Pseudobacter ginsenosidimutans: one gene and its partner. The protein of the gene in region 1 interacts with the protein of each later gene in a pairwise test. Links are inferred from orthologs where the notes say so. Each region holds a gene or a part of one and is shown on either strand. Other genes may lie near its edges. The genes, in order: FSB84_RS17905 and mrdA.

The links.
Region 2: the proteins of FSB84_RS17905 (region 1) and mrdA interact in binary tests that used the Escherichia coli proteins (3 or more experiments, as listed by UniProt). The link is inferred for Pseudobacter ginsenosidimutans from one-to-one orthologs.

Annotation. Positions count from the first base shown.
Region 1 is NZ_CP042431.1:4,539,586-4,546,469, forward strand. What follows is about bases 1,583-4,685. They hold FSB84_RS17905 (transglycosylase domain-containing protein), read right to left. Parts: upstream 4,287-4,685; coding sequence 1,878-4,286; downstream 1,583-1,877. Other genes in these bases: FSB84_RS17900 (TlpA family protein disulfide reductase), read left to right, coding at 1,583-1,751; FSB84_RS17910 (hypothetical protein), read right to left, coding at 4,464-4,685. In the rest of the region: FSB84_RS17895 (RagB/SusD family nutrient uptake outer membrane protein), read left to right, coding at 1-374; more of FSB84_RS17900, read left to right, coding at 402-1,582; more of FSB84_RS17910, read right to left, coding at 4,686-5,252; porW (type IX secretion system periplasmic lipoprotein PorW/SprE), read right to left, coding at 5,528-6,884. UniProt on the Escherichia coli protein: Cell wall formation. Synthesis of cross-linked peptidoglycan from the lipid intermediates.
Region 2 is NZ_CP042431.1:1,033,402-1,040,093, forward strand. What follows is about bases 1,545-4,455. They hold mrdA (penicillin-binding protein 2), read right to left. Parts: upstream 4,077-4,455; coding sequence 2,013-4,076; downstream 1,545-2,012. Other genes in these bases: rodA (rod shape-determining protein RodA), read right to left, coding at 1,545-2,007; FSB84_RS04080 (rod shape-determining protein MreD), read right to left, coding at 4,148-4,455. In the rest of the region: FSB84_RS04065 (MBL fold metallo-hydrolase), read right to left, coding at 1-648; more of rodA, read right to left, coding at 667-1,544; more of FSB84_RS04080, read right to left, coding at 4,456-4,681; rod shape-determining protein MreC, read right to left, coding at 4,678-5,529; FSB84_RS04090 (rod shape-determining protein), read right to left, coding at 5,551-6,576. UniProt on the Escherichia coli protein: Catalyzes cross-linking of the peptidoglycan cell wall. Responsible for the determination of the rod shape of the cell. Is probably required for lateral peptidoglycan synthesis and maintenance of the correct diameter during lateral and centripetal growth.

The DNA of each region.
Region 1 (6,884 bases):
AACAATATCTTATTCATGCAGAGGCAAGCATACACCTCGAAAAAACTGAGGATGCGCTGGCGGGGATAGACTCTGTTCGGCGGAGGGCTGGTCTTGATCTCCTTTCCCTTCGCGCACCCAGGCCTGTTGACAAAAAAGCATTACAGCAATTACTTGAAGATGAAAAGAGAAGAGAGTTCTTTTGTGAGTGGGGGCATCGCTGGTTTGATCTGAAACGTTGGCCGGGATATACTAACCCGGGAGTAAAACGCGCAGATGAAGTCTTGTCGGTTATCAAGCCTGGTTGGAAAAGTTCCGCCATGCTTTTTCCCATCCCTGAATCTGAAAGGATGCTAAATCCCAATCTTTCCCAGAATGAGGGTTATCCTCAATAATTTTCTCAACTACTTTAAAATAGCATAATGAATTTTCGCTTCTTTTACTGCCTGCTGGCACTTATATACTGCCTGCCTGTTAGTTTAATTGCTCAACGAGCTTCCTTTAGACCGCTCGATATCGGAGACAAAGTACCTGATCTTCCGTTTCAAAATATCCGGAATACTGATAAGCAATCACCCCGTCTTTCAGATTACAAAGGAAAACTGGTCATACTCGACTTCTGGGCATCTAACTGTGCCGTTTGTATCGGCTCTTTTCCTGCGATGGAAAAACTACAGGAGATCTTCCTCGGGCAGATCGAAATTATTCTGATGAATCCATCGGAGACTTATGACAAGGTTAAAAGCAGGTTGGGACATTCGCCCAGGTTTAATAAAGAATCGGGGCTTTCTACCCTGATGGCCAGCTACCATGATTCTGCATGGAGGAGCTTGTTTCCTCATCAGTCGGTTCCTCATCATGTTTGGATCGATACTGCTGGCAAAGTGCTGGCAATTACGAGTGGGTACAATACGAACGAGGCCAATATCCGGAAGTACTTATCAGGCCAATCTTTGGAATTAGCCCGTAAACGCGATCTTATTTTAGAAGGTTATTCTGTAAATCAGGCGGGGCTTATAGAAAAGACCCATCCTGGCCAGCACTTCCGGATGAGTTCTGTATTCTCTGATTATGTGGACGGATCAGGAGGTGGCACAGGCTTCGCGTTCGATTCCACAACAAGAACAATTACATACAAGTATTTTGGCGTCACTGCCGGGTTCCTGTATCAGTTTGCATACCGTACGCCAACTGAATGGAAAAGACGTATCCTTTACGAAACTTCGCAACAAGACCGTTTACAATCTCCCAAAGATCTCAGCATTTTAGACGAATGGGAGAACAGGAATGTTTTCAATTATGAACTGAGGATTCCGTTTGAAGAAGAAAAGAATCAATATAAATATTTCCGGGAAGATCTTAATCGCTACATGGCGTACAAATTGGGGATCACAGGCAGCCTTCAAAAAAGGAAAATGAAAGCATATGTTTTTGTACGCAATTTTGAAAAAGCGCCGGCAAATGAGAATGGAAAGAAGGGATATCTGGATAAGCAACAAGGAAAGATCCGGTTCGTCAATTTCAATTTCTCCGGAGTAGTGGAGGAGTTTCGTAAAGTGCTTGAAAATGTTCAACAGGGAGTGGTGGTGCTTGACGAAACAGGACTGATGCGGAATGGCAACTATTTAGTTTCTCTCACCATTGAAACCGGCGACCTGAAAAATATCGATGCTGTACGTAAAAGCCTGCAAAAAAATGGCCTGGACATTTTGGAGACCGAAAGAGAGGTTGAACTGGTGGTTATAAGGGATTTGCCAAAATCAGACCTGTAAGTACCACATTTTCGCGTAAAAACAGAAGCCGCTTCCCTGAAGAGGCGGCTTCTGTGTGTTTATTAATTCAGCGGCGTTTGTCACATAATTTTGCCGATAAATAGTTTCTGCCTGTTTGCAGACAATCTATTGATCTTTCTTCCCTCCAAAGATCCTTTTGAACAAACCCGGCTTCTTCTTATCTTCTTTCGGAGTTGTTTTCGTTGAATCCTTCTTACCAGTTGGTACCTGGTTCTTCGAGTTCAACGCTTCCTGCAATACTTTCTGCTCTTCCATTGCCTGCTTGGACTCAGTAGGAATATTTTGCGTATCGGGAGTGCCTAAGAAATCATCAGCACCACCATTACCTACATTCTCGCCTTCGGCACCGGGAGGAGGTGTACGATCGATGATATTATAGTAATCATAGAAAGATTCTGTCTTCATATTCTCCGGCTGCACAAATTTGGCTGTCTTATCCAGCCCCAGTGTTTTATCCGCAAATGCTTTCTGGAAGAAATATTCCCAGATAGGACGGGCGGCTTGTCCGCCTTCGCCGAGACCGCTTTCCAGTTTGATAAAACGATCATCGCAACCGATCCACACACCGGCCAGAAGCTGCGGCGTAAAGCCCATGAACCAGGCATCGGAGTTTTCGTTGGTGGTACCTGTTTTTCCGCCCATTTCGGCTACACCTAATCGTGAGCGGAGGCCGGCGGCAGTACCGTAATCCACCACACCCTGCATCATGCGTGTCATGGTATAGGCAGTGGCCTGGCTGATCACTTCTTTACGCTCTGTATCGAAGCGGGCCAGTACATGTCCGTTCTTGTCTTCGATGCGGGTGATATAAACAGGTTTCGCGGAGAAGCCTCCTGTTGGGAACATGGAATAGCCCCACATCATTTCAAAAAGGGAGAGATCACTGGAGCCCAGCGCAATGGATGGATAGGGATCTACCTTGGTAGGAATATTGATCTGTTTCAGGAACTCGGCAAAACGTTGCGGAGTGGTTTGTTTGATAATATAAGCGGCCACTTCGTTCACAGACCAGGCGAGACCACTGGCCATGGTGCGTGTACCGGTCTTACCGCGATTCTTCGCTGGTACATAACCGAAACCAGGGAAGTATTGCTGTGTGGCTTCACATTGTGTTTCGGGAGTGAAACCATATTCCTCCACCGCCAGGGCATAGAGGTATGGTTTGATGGACGAACCCACCTGACGTTTTGTTTTCAGGTTGGCGTGATCATATTTATAGTTCTTGAAATCGATGCCGCCTACCCAGGCTTTCACCTGTCCGTTCTGCGGATCGGTTACCATAAAGGCGGTCTGCATCATTTCGTGGTGGTACTTGATGGAATCCATCGGGCTCATCACGGTGTCTTTCTCACGTTTGGGGTTCCACGCAAACACTTTCATCGGAACTTTGGTATTGAAGATCTTTTTGATCTCGTCATCGCTCACTTTATCAGCTTTGAGCGACTGATACCTGTCACTGCTTTTCATAGCGGCATCCAATACTTTTTCCTTGCCTTTCCAAACGGCATCAGTCTTGATATTACGCTGGGCCGAGAGCACACGTTGCAGCACAGGAAGGTGTTTCGCCACTGCTTCTTCTGCATAGAGCTGCATCCTTGGATTGATGGTGGTATATACTTTCAGGCCATCGGCATAGAGATCATAAGGTTCGCCGTCTTCTTTCTTATTCTCTTTACACCAGGCTTTGAGATCATTGCGCAGCACATCCAGGAAATAGGGTGCGATGCCATTGTTCTCATTCATCTTTTTATAATTGAGCTTGATGGGCTCTTTCTTGAAATTGGCGGCTACAGGAGCGGTAACATAATCGTTGCGGACCATCTGGTCTATCACGGTATTCCTTCTGTCGAAGGCTGCCTTATAATTGGTGCGTGGATTATAGGTGGCAGTAGCCTTCTGCATGCCGATCAGTACGGCAGCTTCAGGTACAGTGAGACGGTCTGGTTCTTTTGAAAAGAAAGTGCGGGATGCGTTACGGATTCCGTATACGTTATCGGAGAAAGAAACAGTATTCAGATAGAGTGCAAGGATCTCCTGTTTGGTGAAGTTGCGCTCAAGTTTGATAGCGATAATATTTTCCTTGATCTTTTGAATGATGCGGAGAAAGATATTGCTGGAACGACTGTCGAACATGTTCAGTGCCAGTTGTTGTGTGATGGTGCTGCCACCACCATCGCGGCCAAGTTTCAGGATGGCGCGGCTGAGGCTTCGTCCATCGATTCCCGAGTGGTCATAGAAACGTTCGTCTTCTGTAGCAACGAGGGCATCGATCACATTCTTGGAAATGTCTCCGAATTTCACATAGCTGCGGTTGCCGCGCTCCACATAATATTTTCCCATTGGCGTACCGTCATCAGCAAATACTTCTGTGGCCAGGGTGATGCTGGGGTTTTCCAACTGGGCCAGGGAAGGCATTTTGCCAAATGCACCAAAATTGATCAATACGAGGAGCAGAACAACTGCCAGGGCCCCGTAAATGAAAATGCGCCAAAAGATCCGTACAGCTCGGGTCATATAAAGAAAATTAACATTTTAAAACCGGATAAGGTCACCTAACCTTAGCAAAAATTGAACCCGAAAGATATATCAAACGAATTCAGGTGCAAAGGCGATCCGTGAAAATGAATAAAATATTGTTAATGCTACAAACCTGTCAGCAAATCATTGGTAAGCTGACAGGTTTGCGGATTATTAAAAACGTCCGGGGAATGATTCAGCCAGCCATTTCTTATAGGCGTCAATATCTTTTGTTTCTTTCAGCAACTCCATGTTCGGAGCGGTAATGATCATGAAGCTGTACTTCGCTGCAGGTAACCAGGGGATCTCATTGGGCGCCGCTTTGCGGGCTTTGTCCATATAATCCAGCGCTGCTGCTGCGTTCTCGAAGCTGTTCATCACCACCAGTTTCACAGAATCATTGAGCACTTCATTGTTGATATTGATCGGCTTGTTGTAGAATTTCGTTTTGTTGAAGCGATTGAATGCATTGCGCGTTTCAGTCACGTACACATGGTCCACTTTGGTCATCACTATCACCACAGAGTAGGGGAGATTGATGTCGAGCACATAGGCTTTTTTACCTTTTTCTACTTCTGCATCGTAATTCACGTGCAGCGTATCAAGTGGATTGATATAGGGCTTCTCTTTTTGCACCAGGCCGGGTACATTGGTGGAAGGCGCTACACCAGGCGCTTTGATGGCAATACTGTCTTTGTTCTTTGCAGCATCTTTCTGTCCTGCAATTTTGGAAGCAGCATGGTCTTTATCCGGAACGATCTTCTGTTCTTCCTCTTCCACTTTGGGAGGTTCAGGCTTCTTTGGTTGAACGGCCAGCTCATCGGATGGCAATGCGAGGCTGTCGTCCTTCGGCCTTTCAATCTGCAGTTTGGTGAGATAGTCTTCTATCTCTTTTCTTCTGCCCAGCACATCTATCAGGTTCTGCGCTTTGGCAGCCATGCCGGTGGAAGGGAACATGTTCACGATCTGCTGCAATACTGTTTTGGCGGTATCGTCCTGGCGCTCGTGAATATGATAGATGCTTTCGATATAGAGTAATTGTGGTGTCCAGTAGTTGGTGCCGTGAATGCTGTCGGCAGCTTTTTTCTGCTTCAGCGCTTCGGCAAAATTACCTTCGATGAAAAGATTGTAAATGCCTTCGTATTTGCGGGTAGCGGCTGTTTTTTCTGCATTCTCGGCAGGGTTGCCTTTCGGATAGCTTACGATCTTCTCGAAGTCGGTGCCTTCATATTTCTGTTTCAGTTCCTGAGCAACGGCATTTGCTTTTGCTGCATACCGAGTTTGGAATAGCAGTAATATAAATGGAAGAGGGCTTCCGGTTTTTTCACACTGTAGGGGAATTTCTGTAACCAGCCTTCCAATACGTCAACGGCTGCGAGATAATCTGTGATGCCTTCTTCGAGCACGATGCCCAGTTTCAACTGTGCCTGCTCGATAGAGTCGTTCGATGCAGCCATCTGTGTTTCGGTAAGCGGCACATTTTTCAATAACCCTTCATAAGAAAACTCGCTTCCTTCCTCTGCAGCTTTTCCCGGTTCCTGGTTGGGATTGAGAATGGCTGTTCGGCTATCGGTGGGCGCTGGTGCATTGCCGGGAGATGCTGCGATGGCGGCTGCCCTTCTCCAGTTGTCTACATTTTTTCTGTTGCCCCATTTGCTTTTGAAAGCGGTGAATCCTTTTCCCCTGAGCCCCTGGTTCTGGAAATACCATTCCCCTTTTGCGTCTGCGCCGCTTGCGCCGGCAAAGAGATCAGGAGCAGGTTGATTGGAATTATTGCTGTTCATGTTCACTGCAGGATTCACAAAAGCTTCGCCGGTATCTTCTTCTTTCAGCCCATGTTGTTTGCGGAGTTTCTTTGCCAGCTTTTTGATGATGGCTTCGCGCTCTGCTTCGGGCAGGGCTGCCAGTTGCTGGAGGCTGTCCTGCCTGGCGATAATGGTTTCCTGCTCCACCAATGTTCCCAGGGAAGACTTCCTGTCCGCAAATGCTTCGGGACTCAGCACCGGGTGATTGGGAACGGTGGCGCTATCATAATATGATTTCGATTCAGCATATTTCCTTTCTCCCCAGGCAATGTCTCCGAGCTGGATCCATGCTTTCGAGATCTGGGAATTATCGCTTTCAGGGGATTTGTATTTGGTGGCGAGCAACAGCAATTGTTTGGCGCCTTCCACATTATTCCTTTCGAGTTCGATCTGAGCAGCGGTGAAATAGATGAGATCGCGGTATCTCATGTATTTCTCGCGGCGGGCCATTTTGAGAAGTGCGTCGATATTCTCGTTGATCACTTTATCATCGCCTTTCTGCATACGGATGCTGTTGAGGCGTCCGTATACTTCGAGAACGGGATTCAGTGTGCGGTTCACAGCGCGACTGTAAAAATCGGCTGCATAGGAGAAGTTGCCTGCTTTCTCATAGAGCTGGCCGATGAGGAATTCCCATCTTGCCCTTTCTTCTTTATCGGCAGCCTTGTCCAGCGCATTCTCCAGGTGGATGGCGGCGCTGTCCCATATTTGCTGGTTATAAAAATAGAGTGCCTGCACTTCCCGGAGATCGGGCTGAAGGCGTGCCGGAAAATTGGGATCGCTTCTGAGT
Region 2 (6,692 bases), 3.5 Mb from region 1 along the record:
TTTCTTTCCATCGAAATCATATTTGGCCACGAATTTACTTTTCATCTGATTGAGTTGTGGCGCATCATCAGCTCCGAAGAAAACGGTCTCTCCGCCATCAACAATACGAAACACCTGGTGGAATGGACTGTGCGCACCGGTGACTTCATATTTGATATACCCGTCTATCACACCATCGTCTTCAAGCCATTGTACCTGTGATGCATCGCGGAGGCATTCCAGCTCTTCAGTGATATAAGAAGGGAAACCAGTTTCAAAAGCGAATTCGAATTCTTTTCGCTGCACATAGTATTTCGCCTGGGGAAAGCTCAACTGCCGCGGTGCTGAAGCATCAGTAGGATGTACATCACTTACGGCGCCGGCATGATCTTTATGCAGGTGGCTCATCAGCACTTTCGTGATCTCGGAAGGGTTGATGCCATGCTCCATCAGGTTGCGATGCAATTGCAGTTTTCCATCTTTCTGGAAACCGAGGCCGGTATCGAGCAGCAGAATATCTTCAGAGGTGATCACTACAAATGGTTGCACTTCTACCAGGAGGCTTCCTGTTGGACGCGCCTGCAGGTCATCATTATCCAGGTCGAAAGGAACAAACAGTTTTGATTTGTCGATCGTAAACGAACCTTCACTGAGCGGAATAATTTTCATACACACTGTTTTTTGTTTCTAACGCAACACCATCTGTCTGTCTGCATCCAGTCTGATGAGGATGAACAGCATAATGGAGAACGAAAGTAAGGAAGTACCGCCATAACTGATCAATGGCAGGGGAATTCCGATCACAGGTGCGAGACCGATGGTCATACAAACGTTGATAGCAATATGGAAGAAGAAGACCGAAGCCACGCCATATGCGTAACAGCGGCTGAATACACTTCGTTGCCTTTCCGCGATGGTTACGATCCTCAGCAATAAGAAAAGATAAATACCCAATACAATAGCGCTGCCCACAAATCCGAAACCTTCTCCAATGGTACAGAAGATGAAATCCGTTCGCTGCTCCGGAACGAAATCGAAACGGGTTTGCGTTCCCTTGAGGAAACCCCGGCCAACAAAGCCGCCGCTACCGATTGCGATCTTACTCTGACGAACGTTGTAATCTGTATCTTTCTTCTTAACAGGAGCTGCTTCCTCTTCGCCTTCTACCGTATTGAGCGCCGCGTAAGGGTTCTCTTTACCGATAAGCGAGAAGATCCGCTCCACCTGGTGCTTCGCCAATACCTTGGTGAACAGGAATGGTACCACAAATCTTTGCACGCCCACACACCCTACCCAAATGCCCACAATCACGAACAACACAGCACGACTTCTCCGAATCTGTCTGCGCAATATATAAATAGCGCCGGCTGCAATGGCAGTTAAGATAATAGCAAGCACATCTTTATCCACGATCAGCGTAGCTACAACCAGCACCGCCAGTGAGAATCCAATGATCAGGTAACCTGGTGGCAAACCTTCGCGGAACATCACGAGGAAGAAAGAGAAGAACACCAGTGCAAGGCCAGTCTCTTTCTGCGCTATCGTGATCAGGGCCGGCAATACAACGATGGCAGCTGCAATGAGCTGTGACCGCGGCTTGCTGAAATCCGTTTCAACACGCGATAAATATTTCGCCAGCGCCATGTTCACAAAAACTTTCATCAACTCCGCCGGCTGCAGGTTGAACCCGCCGATACGGATGATAGATTCAGTTCCTTTCACTGCCGTGTGCAAGGGAAATACCAGCAGCAAAAGCAACATACCTACCGCATACCAGATATTGGCGGTTGCAGTAAAGAATTTACTATCGGTGAGCAGTATGAACAGCCCCAATACCATCGACACTATGAAAAAATAGAACTGCTTACTGTAATCTGTTTTGAAACCGAGAAAGGTTTGTATCACATTATCTCCATCGTGATAGGTAACGGAGAATATGCTCATCAGCCCGATGCCAACCAGCAGGAGGTATAACCAGAACATCACCCAGTCTACGCCTTTCGATATTGCAGGATTTCGTTGGTTCATGCCAGTTATGCGTTGAAGGGTTTGTTGAACAATCTCGGGTCAGGTACAATCATGGCAGTCCTGCGTTTTTCCCGCGAAGTAGGGAAAGGAGGACGGGAAGGATTGGTACGATAGAATTTCTTGATCTGTGAACTGTCTTTATAACGTTCAGCCCAGTTGAAGGCGCGGGCTGAATCTTCTACGTACTGCAGATACTTGATATAGCTGGGCATCAGGTTGGCATTTGCGATCCTGTCAACTTCTTTCATCCTTTCAGCAGGGATACTGTCTTTCAGGTAACGTTCCAGCATCAGGCCGGCTATAGGCGCCGCCCAGGTATTACCAAAGCCGCTGTTCTCCACTACTACCGCCAGCGCGATCTTCGGATCGTGGCGTGGCGCAAAACAAACGAACACGGAATTATCATCCAGCTTGATCCTTCTTCCCTGGATCACGCGATATTTTTCGGCAGTACCGGTTTTACCGCAGATCTCGATACCAGCCACTTTTGCACGACTCGCGGAGCCGTCTACCACCTGCTGCATACCAGACATAATGGCTTCATATGCTTCATCAGAGATATTGGTAAGCACTTCGTGTTTTTTCCTGAATTGCCTCATCATAGTATCCTCGGCATTTTCATCATCGATCTTCTGCACGAAGTGAGGCGTGAAATAATATCCTTTATTGGCAATGATGCACATGGCATTCGCCATTTGTAATGGTGTGGTCTGCATCATATCCTGACCAATGCCCAGCGTGAGGTTGGTGCAGCTGTTCCAGGAACCACGATACACGCGGTTGTACCGGGAGGTATCAGGGATCAGTCCGGCCTGCTCACTTACCAGGTCAACACCTGTACGTTCACCAAGCCCGAAATGGTTCATATATTCCTTCCATTTTTCGTACCCCTTCTTCACATTACCATATTTGGGATTGTCCACCGTATTTCTGTACACCTGAACAAAATAGGAGTTGCATGAATTGGCAATGGCCAGTCGCAGGTTGGCTGCGTGGCCGGGATTGCTGTGTGTACAGGCAGGTTTGCCATGTCCGCAACCATAATACCTGCCTCCGCAATTGTATCCGTAACTCGGAGTGATCACGCCTTCGTTCAGCGCTACAAGTCCACCCAATGGTTTGAATGTTGAACCAGGTTCATATAAACCGGCAATAGCTCTGTTGAGCAATGGGCCTGCTACATCCAGCGCCAGTTGTCCGTAATTCTTTTGTTTGTTGGAACCGGTAAGACTGTTGGGATCATAAGTAGGTCCGGAAGCCATGGCCAGTATACCGCCGGTTTTTGGATCGATGGCTACAACAGCGCCCACTTTGTTACGGATCAGTTTTTCTGCCAGCACCTGGAGATCGATATCTATATAGGTACGAAGATTTCTTCCGGCGATGGCAGCTGTATCGAAGATGCCGTTCTCGTAGCTTCCTACAAGTCGGTTCTTATTGTCTTTGATCAGGTATTCCACACCACGCTGTCCCATGAGCACCTGTTCATAATATGCTTCGATGCCCGACCTGCCAACGTAGTCGCCCATGCGATAATAACCTCCGGAACGTTTGATAATGGAAGAATCAGCTTCACCGATATATCCCATGATATGTGCGCCTGCATTGTAGGGATAAACACGCACAGGTCTTTCGATGAGCGCAAAGCCGGGGAATTTCCAGATATTTTCATCCAAACGAGCATGGAGCTCGGGTGTGAGAAGGCCCTGGAAAATGGAAGGACGATAAGGCCCATTCTTGAACCTTGCTTCCAGCATACGTTTGCGGTACTCAGCTGTATCGATGCTGAGGATCTCGCAGAGGCCGAATGTATCTGTTTTACGTGCCTCATTGGGTGTAACCACCAGGTCAAACATGATGGTATTGTTGAGAATGGGTCTTCCCTTACGATCGTAAATGATCCCGCGGTCGGGATATTTCACTTTCGGGAATACGGCATTGTCCATAGCAAGCTGCTTGTATTTCCCTGATAATATCTGCAGATTGAATAACTGTACGATAATGATGAGGAATACACCAACGAAGATGAGACGGATGATATTACTGCGCGACTGATTAAATAGAGCCATAGGATTGGCAGATCAATATACAAAAATAAGAACCAACCTGAAAGTATCCAGTACAATTAACAAATCCTGCATTAAGCGGAATTGGTCCTGAATTTCTCTTTTCTGTAAAACAGCAGTTCAGTGATCATGATCAACAACAGGCTGATACCGGTTGTTGCCACCACCTTACCCAAGAGGAAAATAAATGATTTCACCGATAGCCATTCCAGCAATACCAGGTAGAAATTATGTATAAAAGTTAGGATCAGAACATAGGTAGCATAGGGCGCCCATCCCATACTGGTGGGGGAAGGCGATTTATAGCTTTTATCAGCTCCTTCCTGCGGGATCAGGATATTGATCAGGAAGGGCCTCAGATATCCGATGAGCACGCAGGGTGCAGCATGAAGACCCGGAGTTTTTGTAAAGAAATCCAGTGAAAGCCCCAGCAGGAAAGATACCAGTGTAACAGCTATCCTCGGCATATTGAAGGGCAACCAGAGAATGTAGAGGAAATACAGGTAGGCCACCACAAAACTGTGGATCGGTGGAATACGGAACAACACGTATACCTGTATCAGGATAAACAGGAAGAACCGGATAATATTTCTGACGAGATCACTCATTGATTCTTTTTTACTGCCTCTTCTAATTTCTTTTGTTCATCAGCCTGCAGATTTTCGATCACCAATGCATGCTCAACACTGCCGAAATTGGTGGCAGGCTTGAGTTTGAGGGTGTAGAAATTGCTGGATTTATCGTTCATGATTTCCATTACTGTGCCAATCAGGATTCCCTGGGGGAAATAGGTTCCGTACTGGCTGGTAACGATACTGTCGCCTTTTTGAATGGGTACGCTTTTCGGAAGGTTATTGATGAAGATAGTGGAAGGGCTTTTACCGTCCCAGTACACCTGACCTGTTTCTCCGCTTTTCTTCACACGGCCGCTGATGCGGCTTTGCAGGTGGAGCAGGCTCATTACAACAGAGTAGTTATCGCCTGTGTTCACCACCACACCCATTACGCCATCGGGGCTGATCACGCCCATATCTTTTCTCACACCTTGTTTTTCTCCGCGGTGGAGTGTGAAATAGTTGTTGGGGAAGATGAGATAGCGGTTCACCACTTTCGCATCACGGTACAAATATTTGCGGCGGATGCCGGTAGTATCATAAGGGATGGAGTCCATCCTGAAAGTTGTGCTGGTATCGGCCACTTCAAAATCCTGTTTGAGCAGGTTCCTGAGCATGGCGTTTTCCTGTACCAGGCTTTCATTGGTCTTTTTGAGATGGAAGTAGTATTCAACGTTATTGTAGCGTTTGCTGATCTTACCCGTAATATCATTGGCAACGCCCATAAATGCTGCTTCATGGAATTCATTGTAATGAAACAGCATATACAGCGCGGTAATCTGCATCACCAGGAAGAAAAAGAAATTGAAGAATTTTCTGATGAAGAGAAAAATGTTACGCAAAGGAGGTAAGTTTTAAAAGTCCTAACGCATTACAAACGGATAGTGCTCGTAGTTCTTCAGGGCCAGGCCGGTTCCGCGAACAACGCTTTTCAGAGGATCGTCTGCCACGTGGACAGGCAGTTTGATCTTTTGGCTGAGGCGTTTATCGAGGCCACGGAGCAGGGCGCCACCTCCGGTGAGGTAAAGGCCTCTGCGATAGATATCGGCAGCCAGCTCGGGCGGCGTCATTTCCAGGGCTTTGAGGATGGCTTCTTCGATCTTGAAGATGCTCTTGTCCAGCGCTTCCGCGATTTCCTGGTAGCTCACCATGATCTGTTTGGGGATACCGGTTACGAGGTCGCGGCCGTTTACGGGGATATCATCAGGCGGGTTGTCGAGGTCCTTCATGGCGGCACCGATATTGATCTTGATCTGTTCGGCGGTACGTTCACCAATAAGGAGGCTATGGTAGCGGCGGAGGGCTTCCATGATATCCGCGGTGAATTCGTCACCTGCGATACGGATACTCTGGTCGCACACGATACCGGCCAGTGCAATCACTGTGATGCCGGTAGTACCACCACCTATGTCGATGATCATGTTACCAACTGGTTCTTCTACATCAATCCCGATACCGAGGGCAGCTGCCATGGGCTCATGGATCAGGTACACTTCTTTGGCTCCTGCCTGCTCCGCACTGTCGCGAACAGCACGTTTCTCCACCTCTGTGATGCTGCTTGGAATGCAGATCATCATCCTCCAGCTTGGGGGGAAGAGGGGCTTCTTGGGATACACCATTTTGATGAGTTCACGGATCATCAGCTCGGCAGCATTGAAGTCCGCGATCACACCATCCTTCAGGGGACGGATCGTGCGGATGCTCTCGTGCGTTTTCTCGTGCATCATCAGGGCCTTCTTCCCTACCGCCAATACATTTTTCAGATTATTACGGTCCAACGCCACAATACTCGGTTCATTCACCACTACCTCATCGTTATGTATAATCAGGGTGTTAGCGGTACCCAGGTCAATCGCGATCTCTTGGGTGAAAAAGTTGAATAAGCCCATTTTGAAAGGTCAGATTTTTGGATTGAAAGTTATGCCTGCAAAATTGAATTAAATAATCGATAATAACAAAGTGTAATCACAGCGAAACTATGATCCGGACAGTAATTTTTCAACAA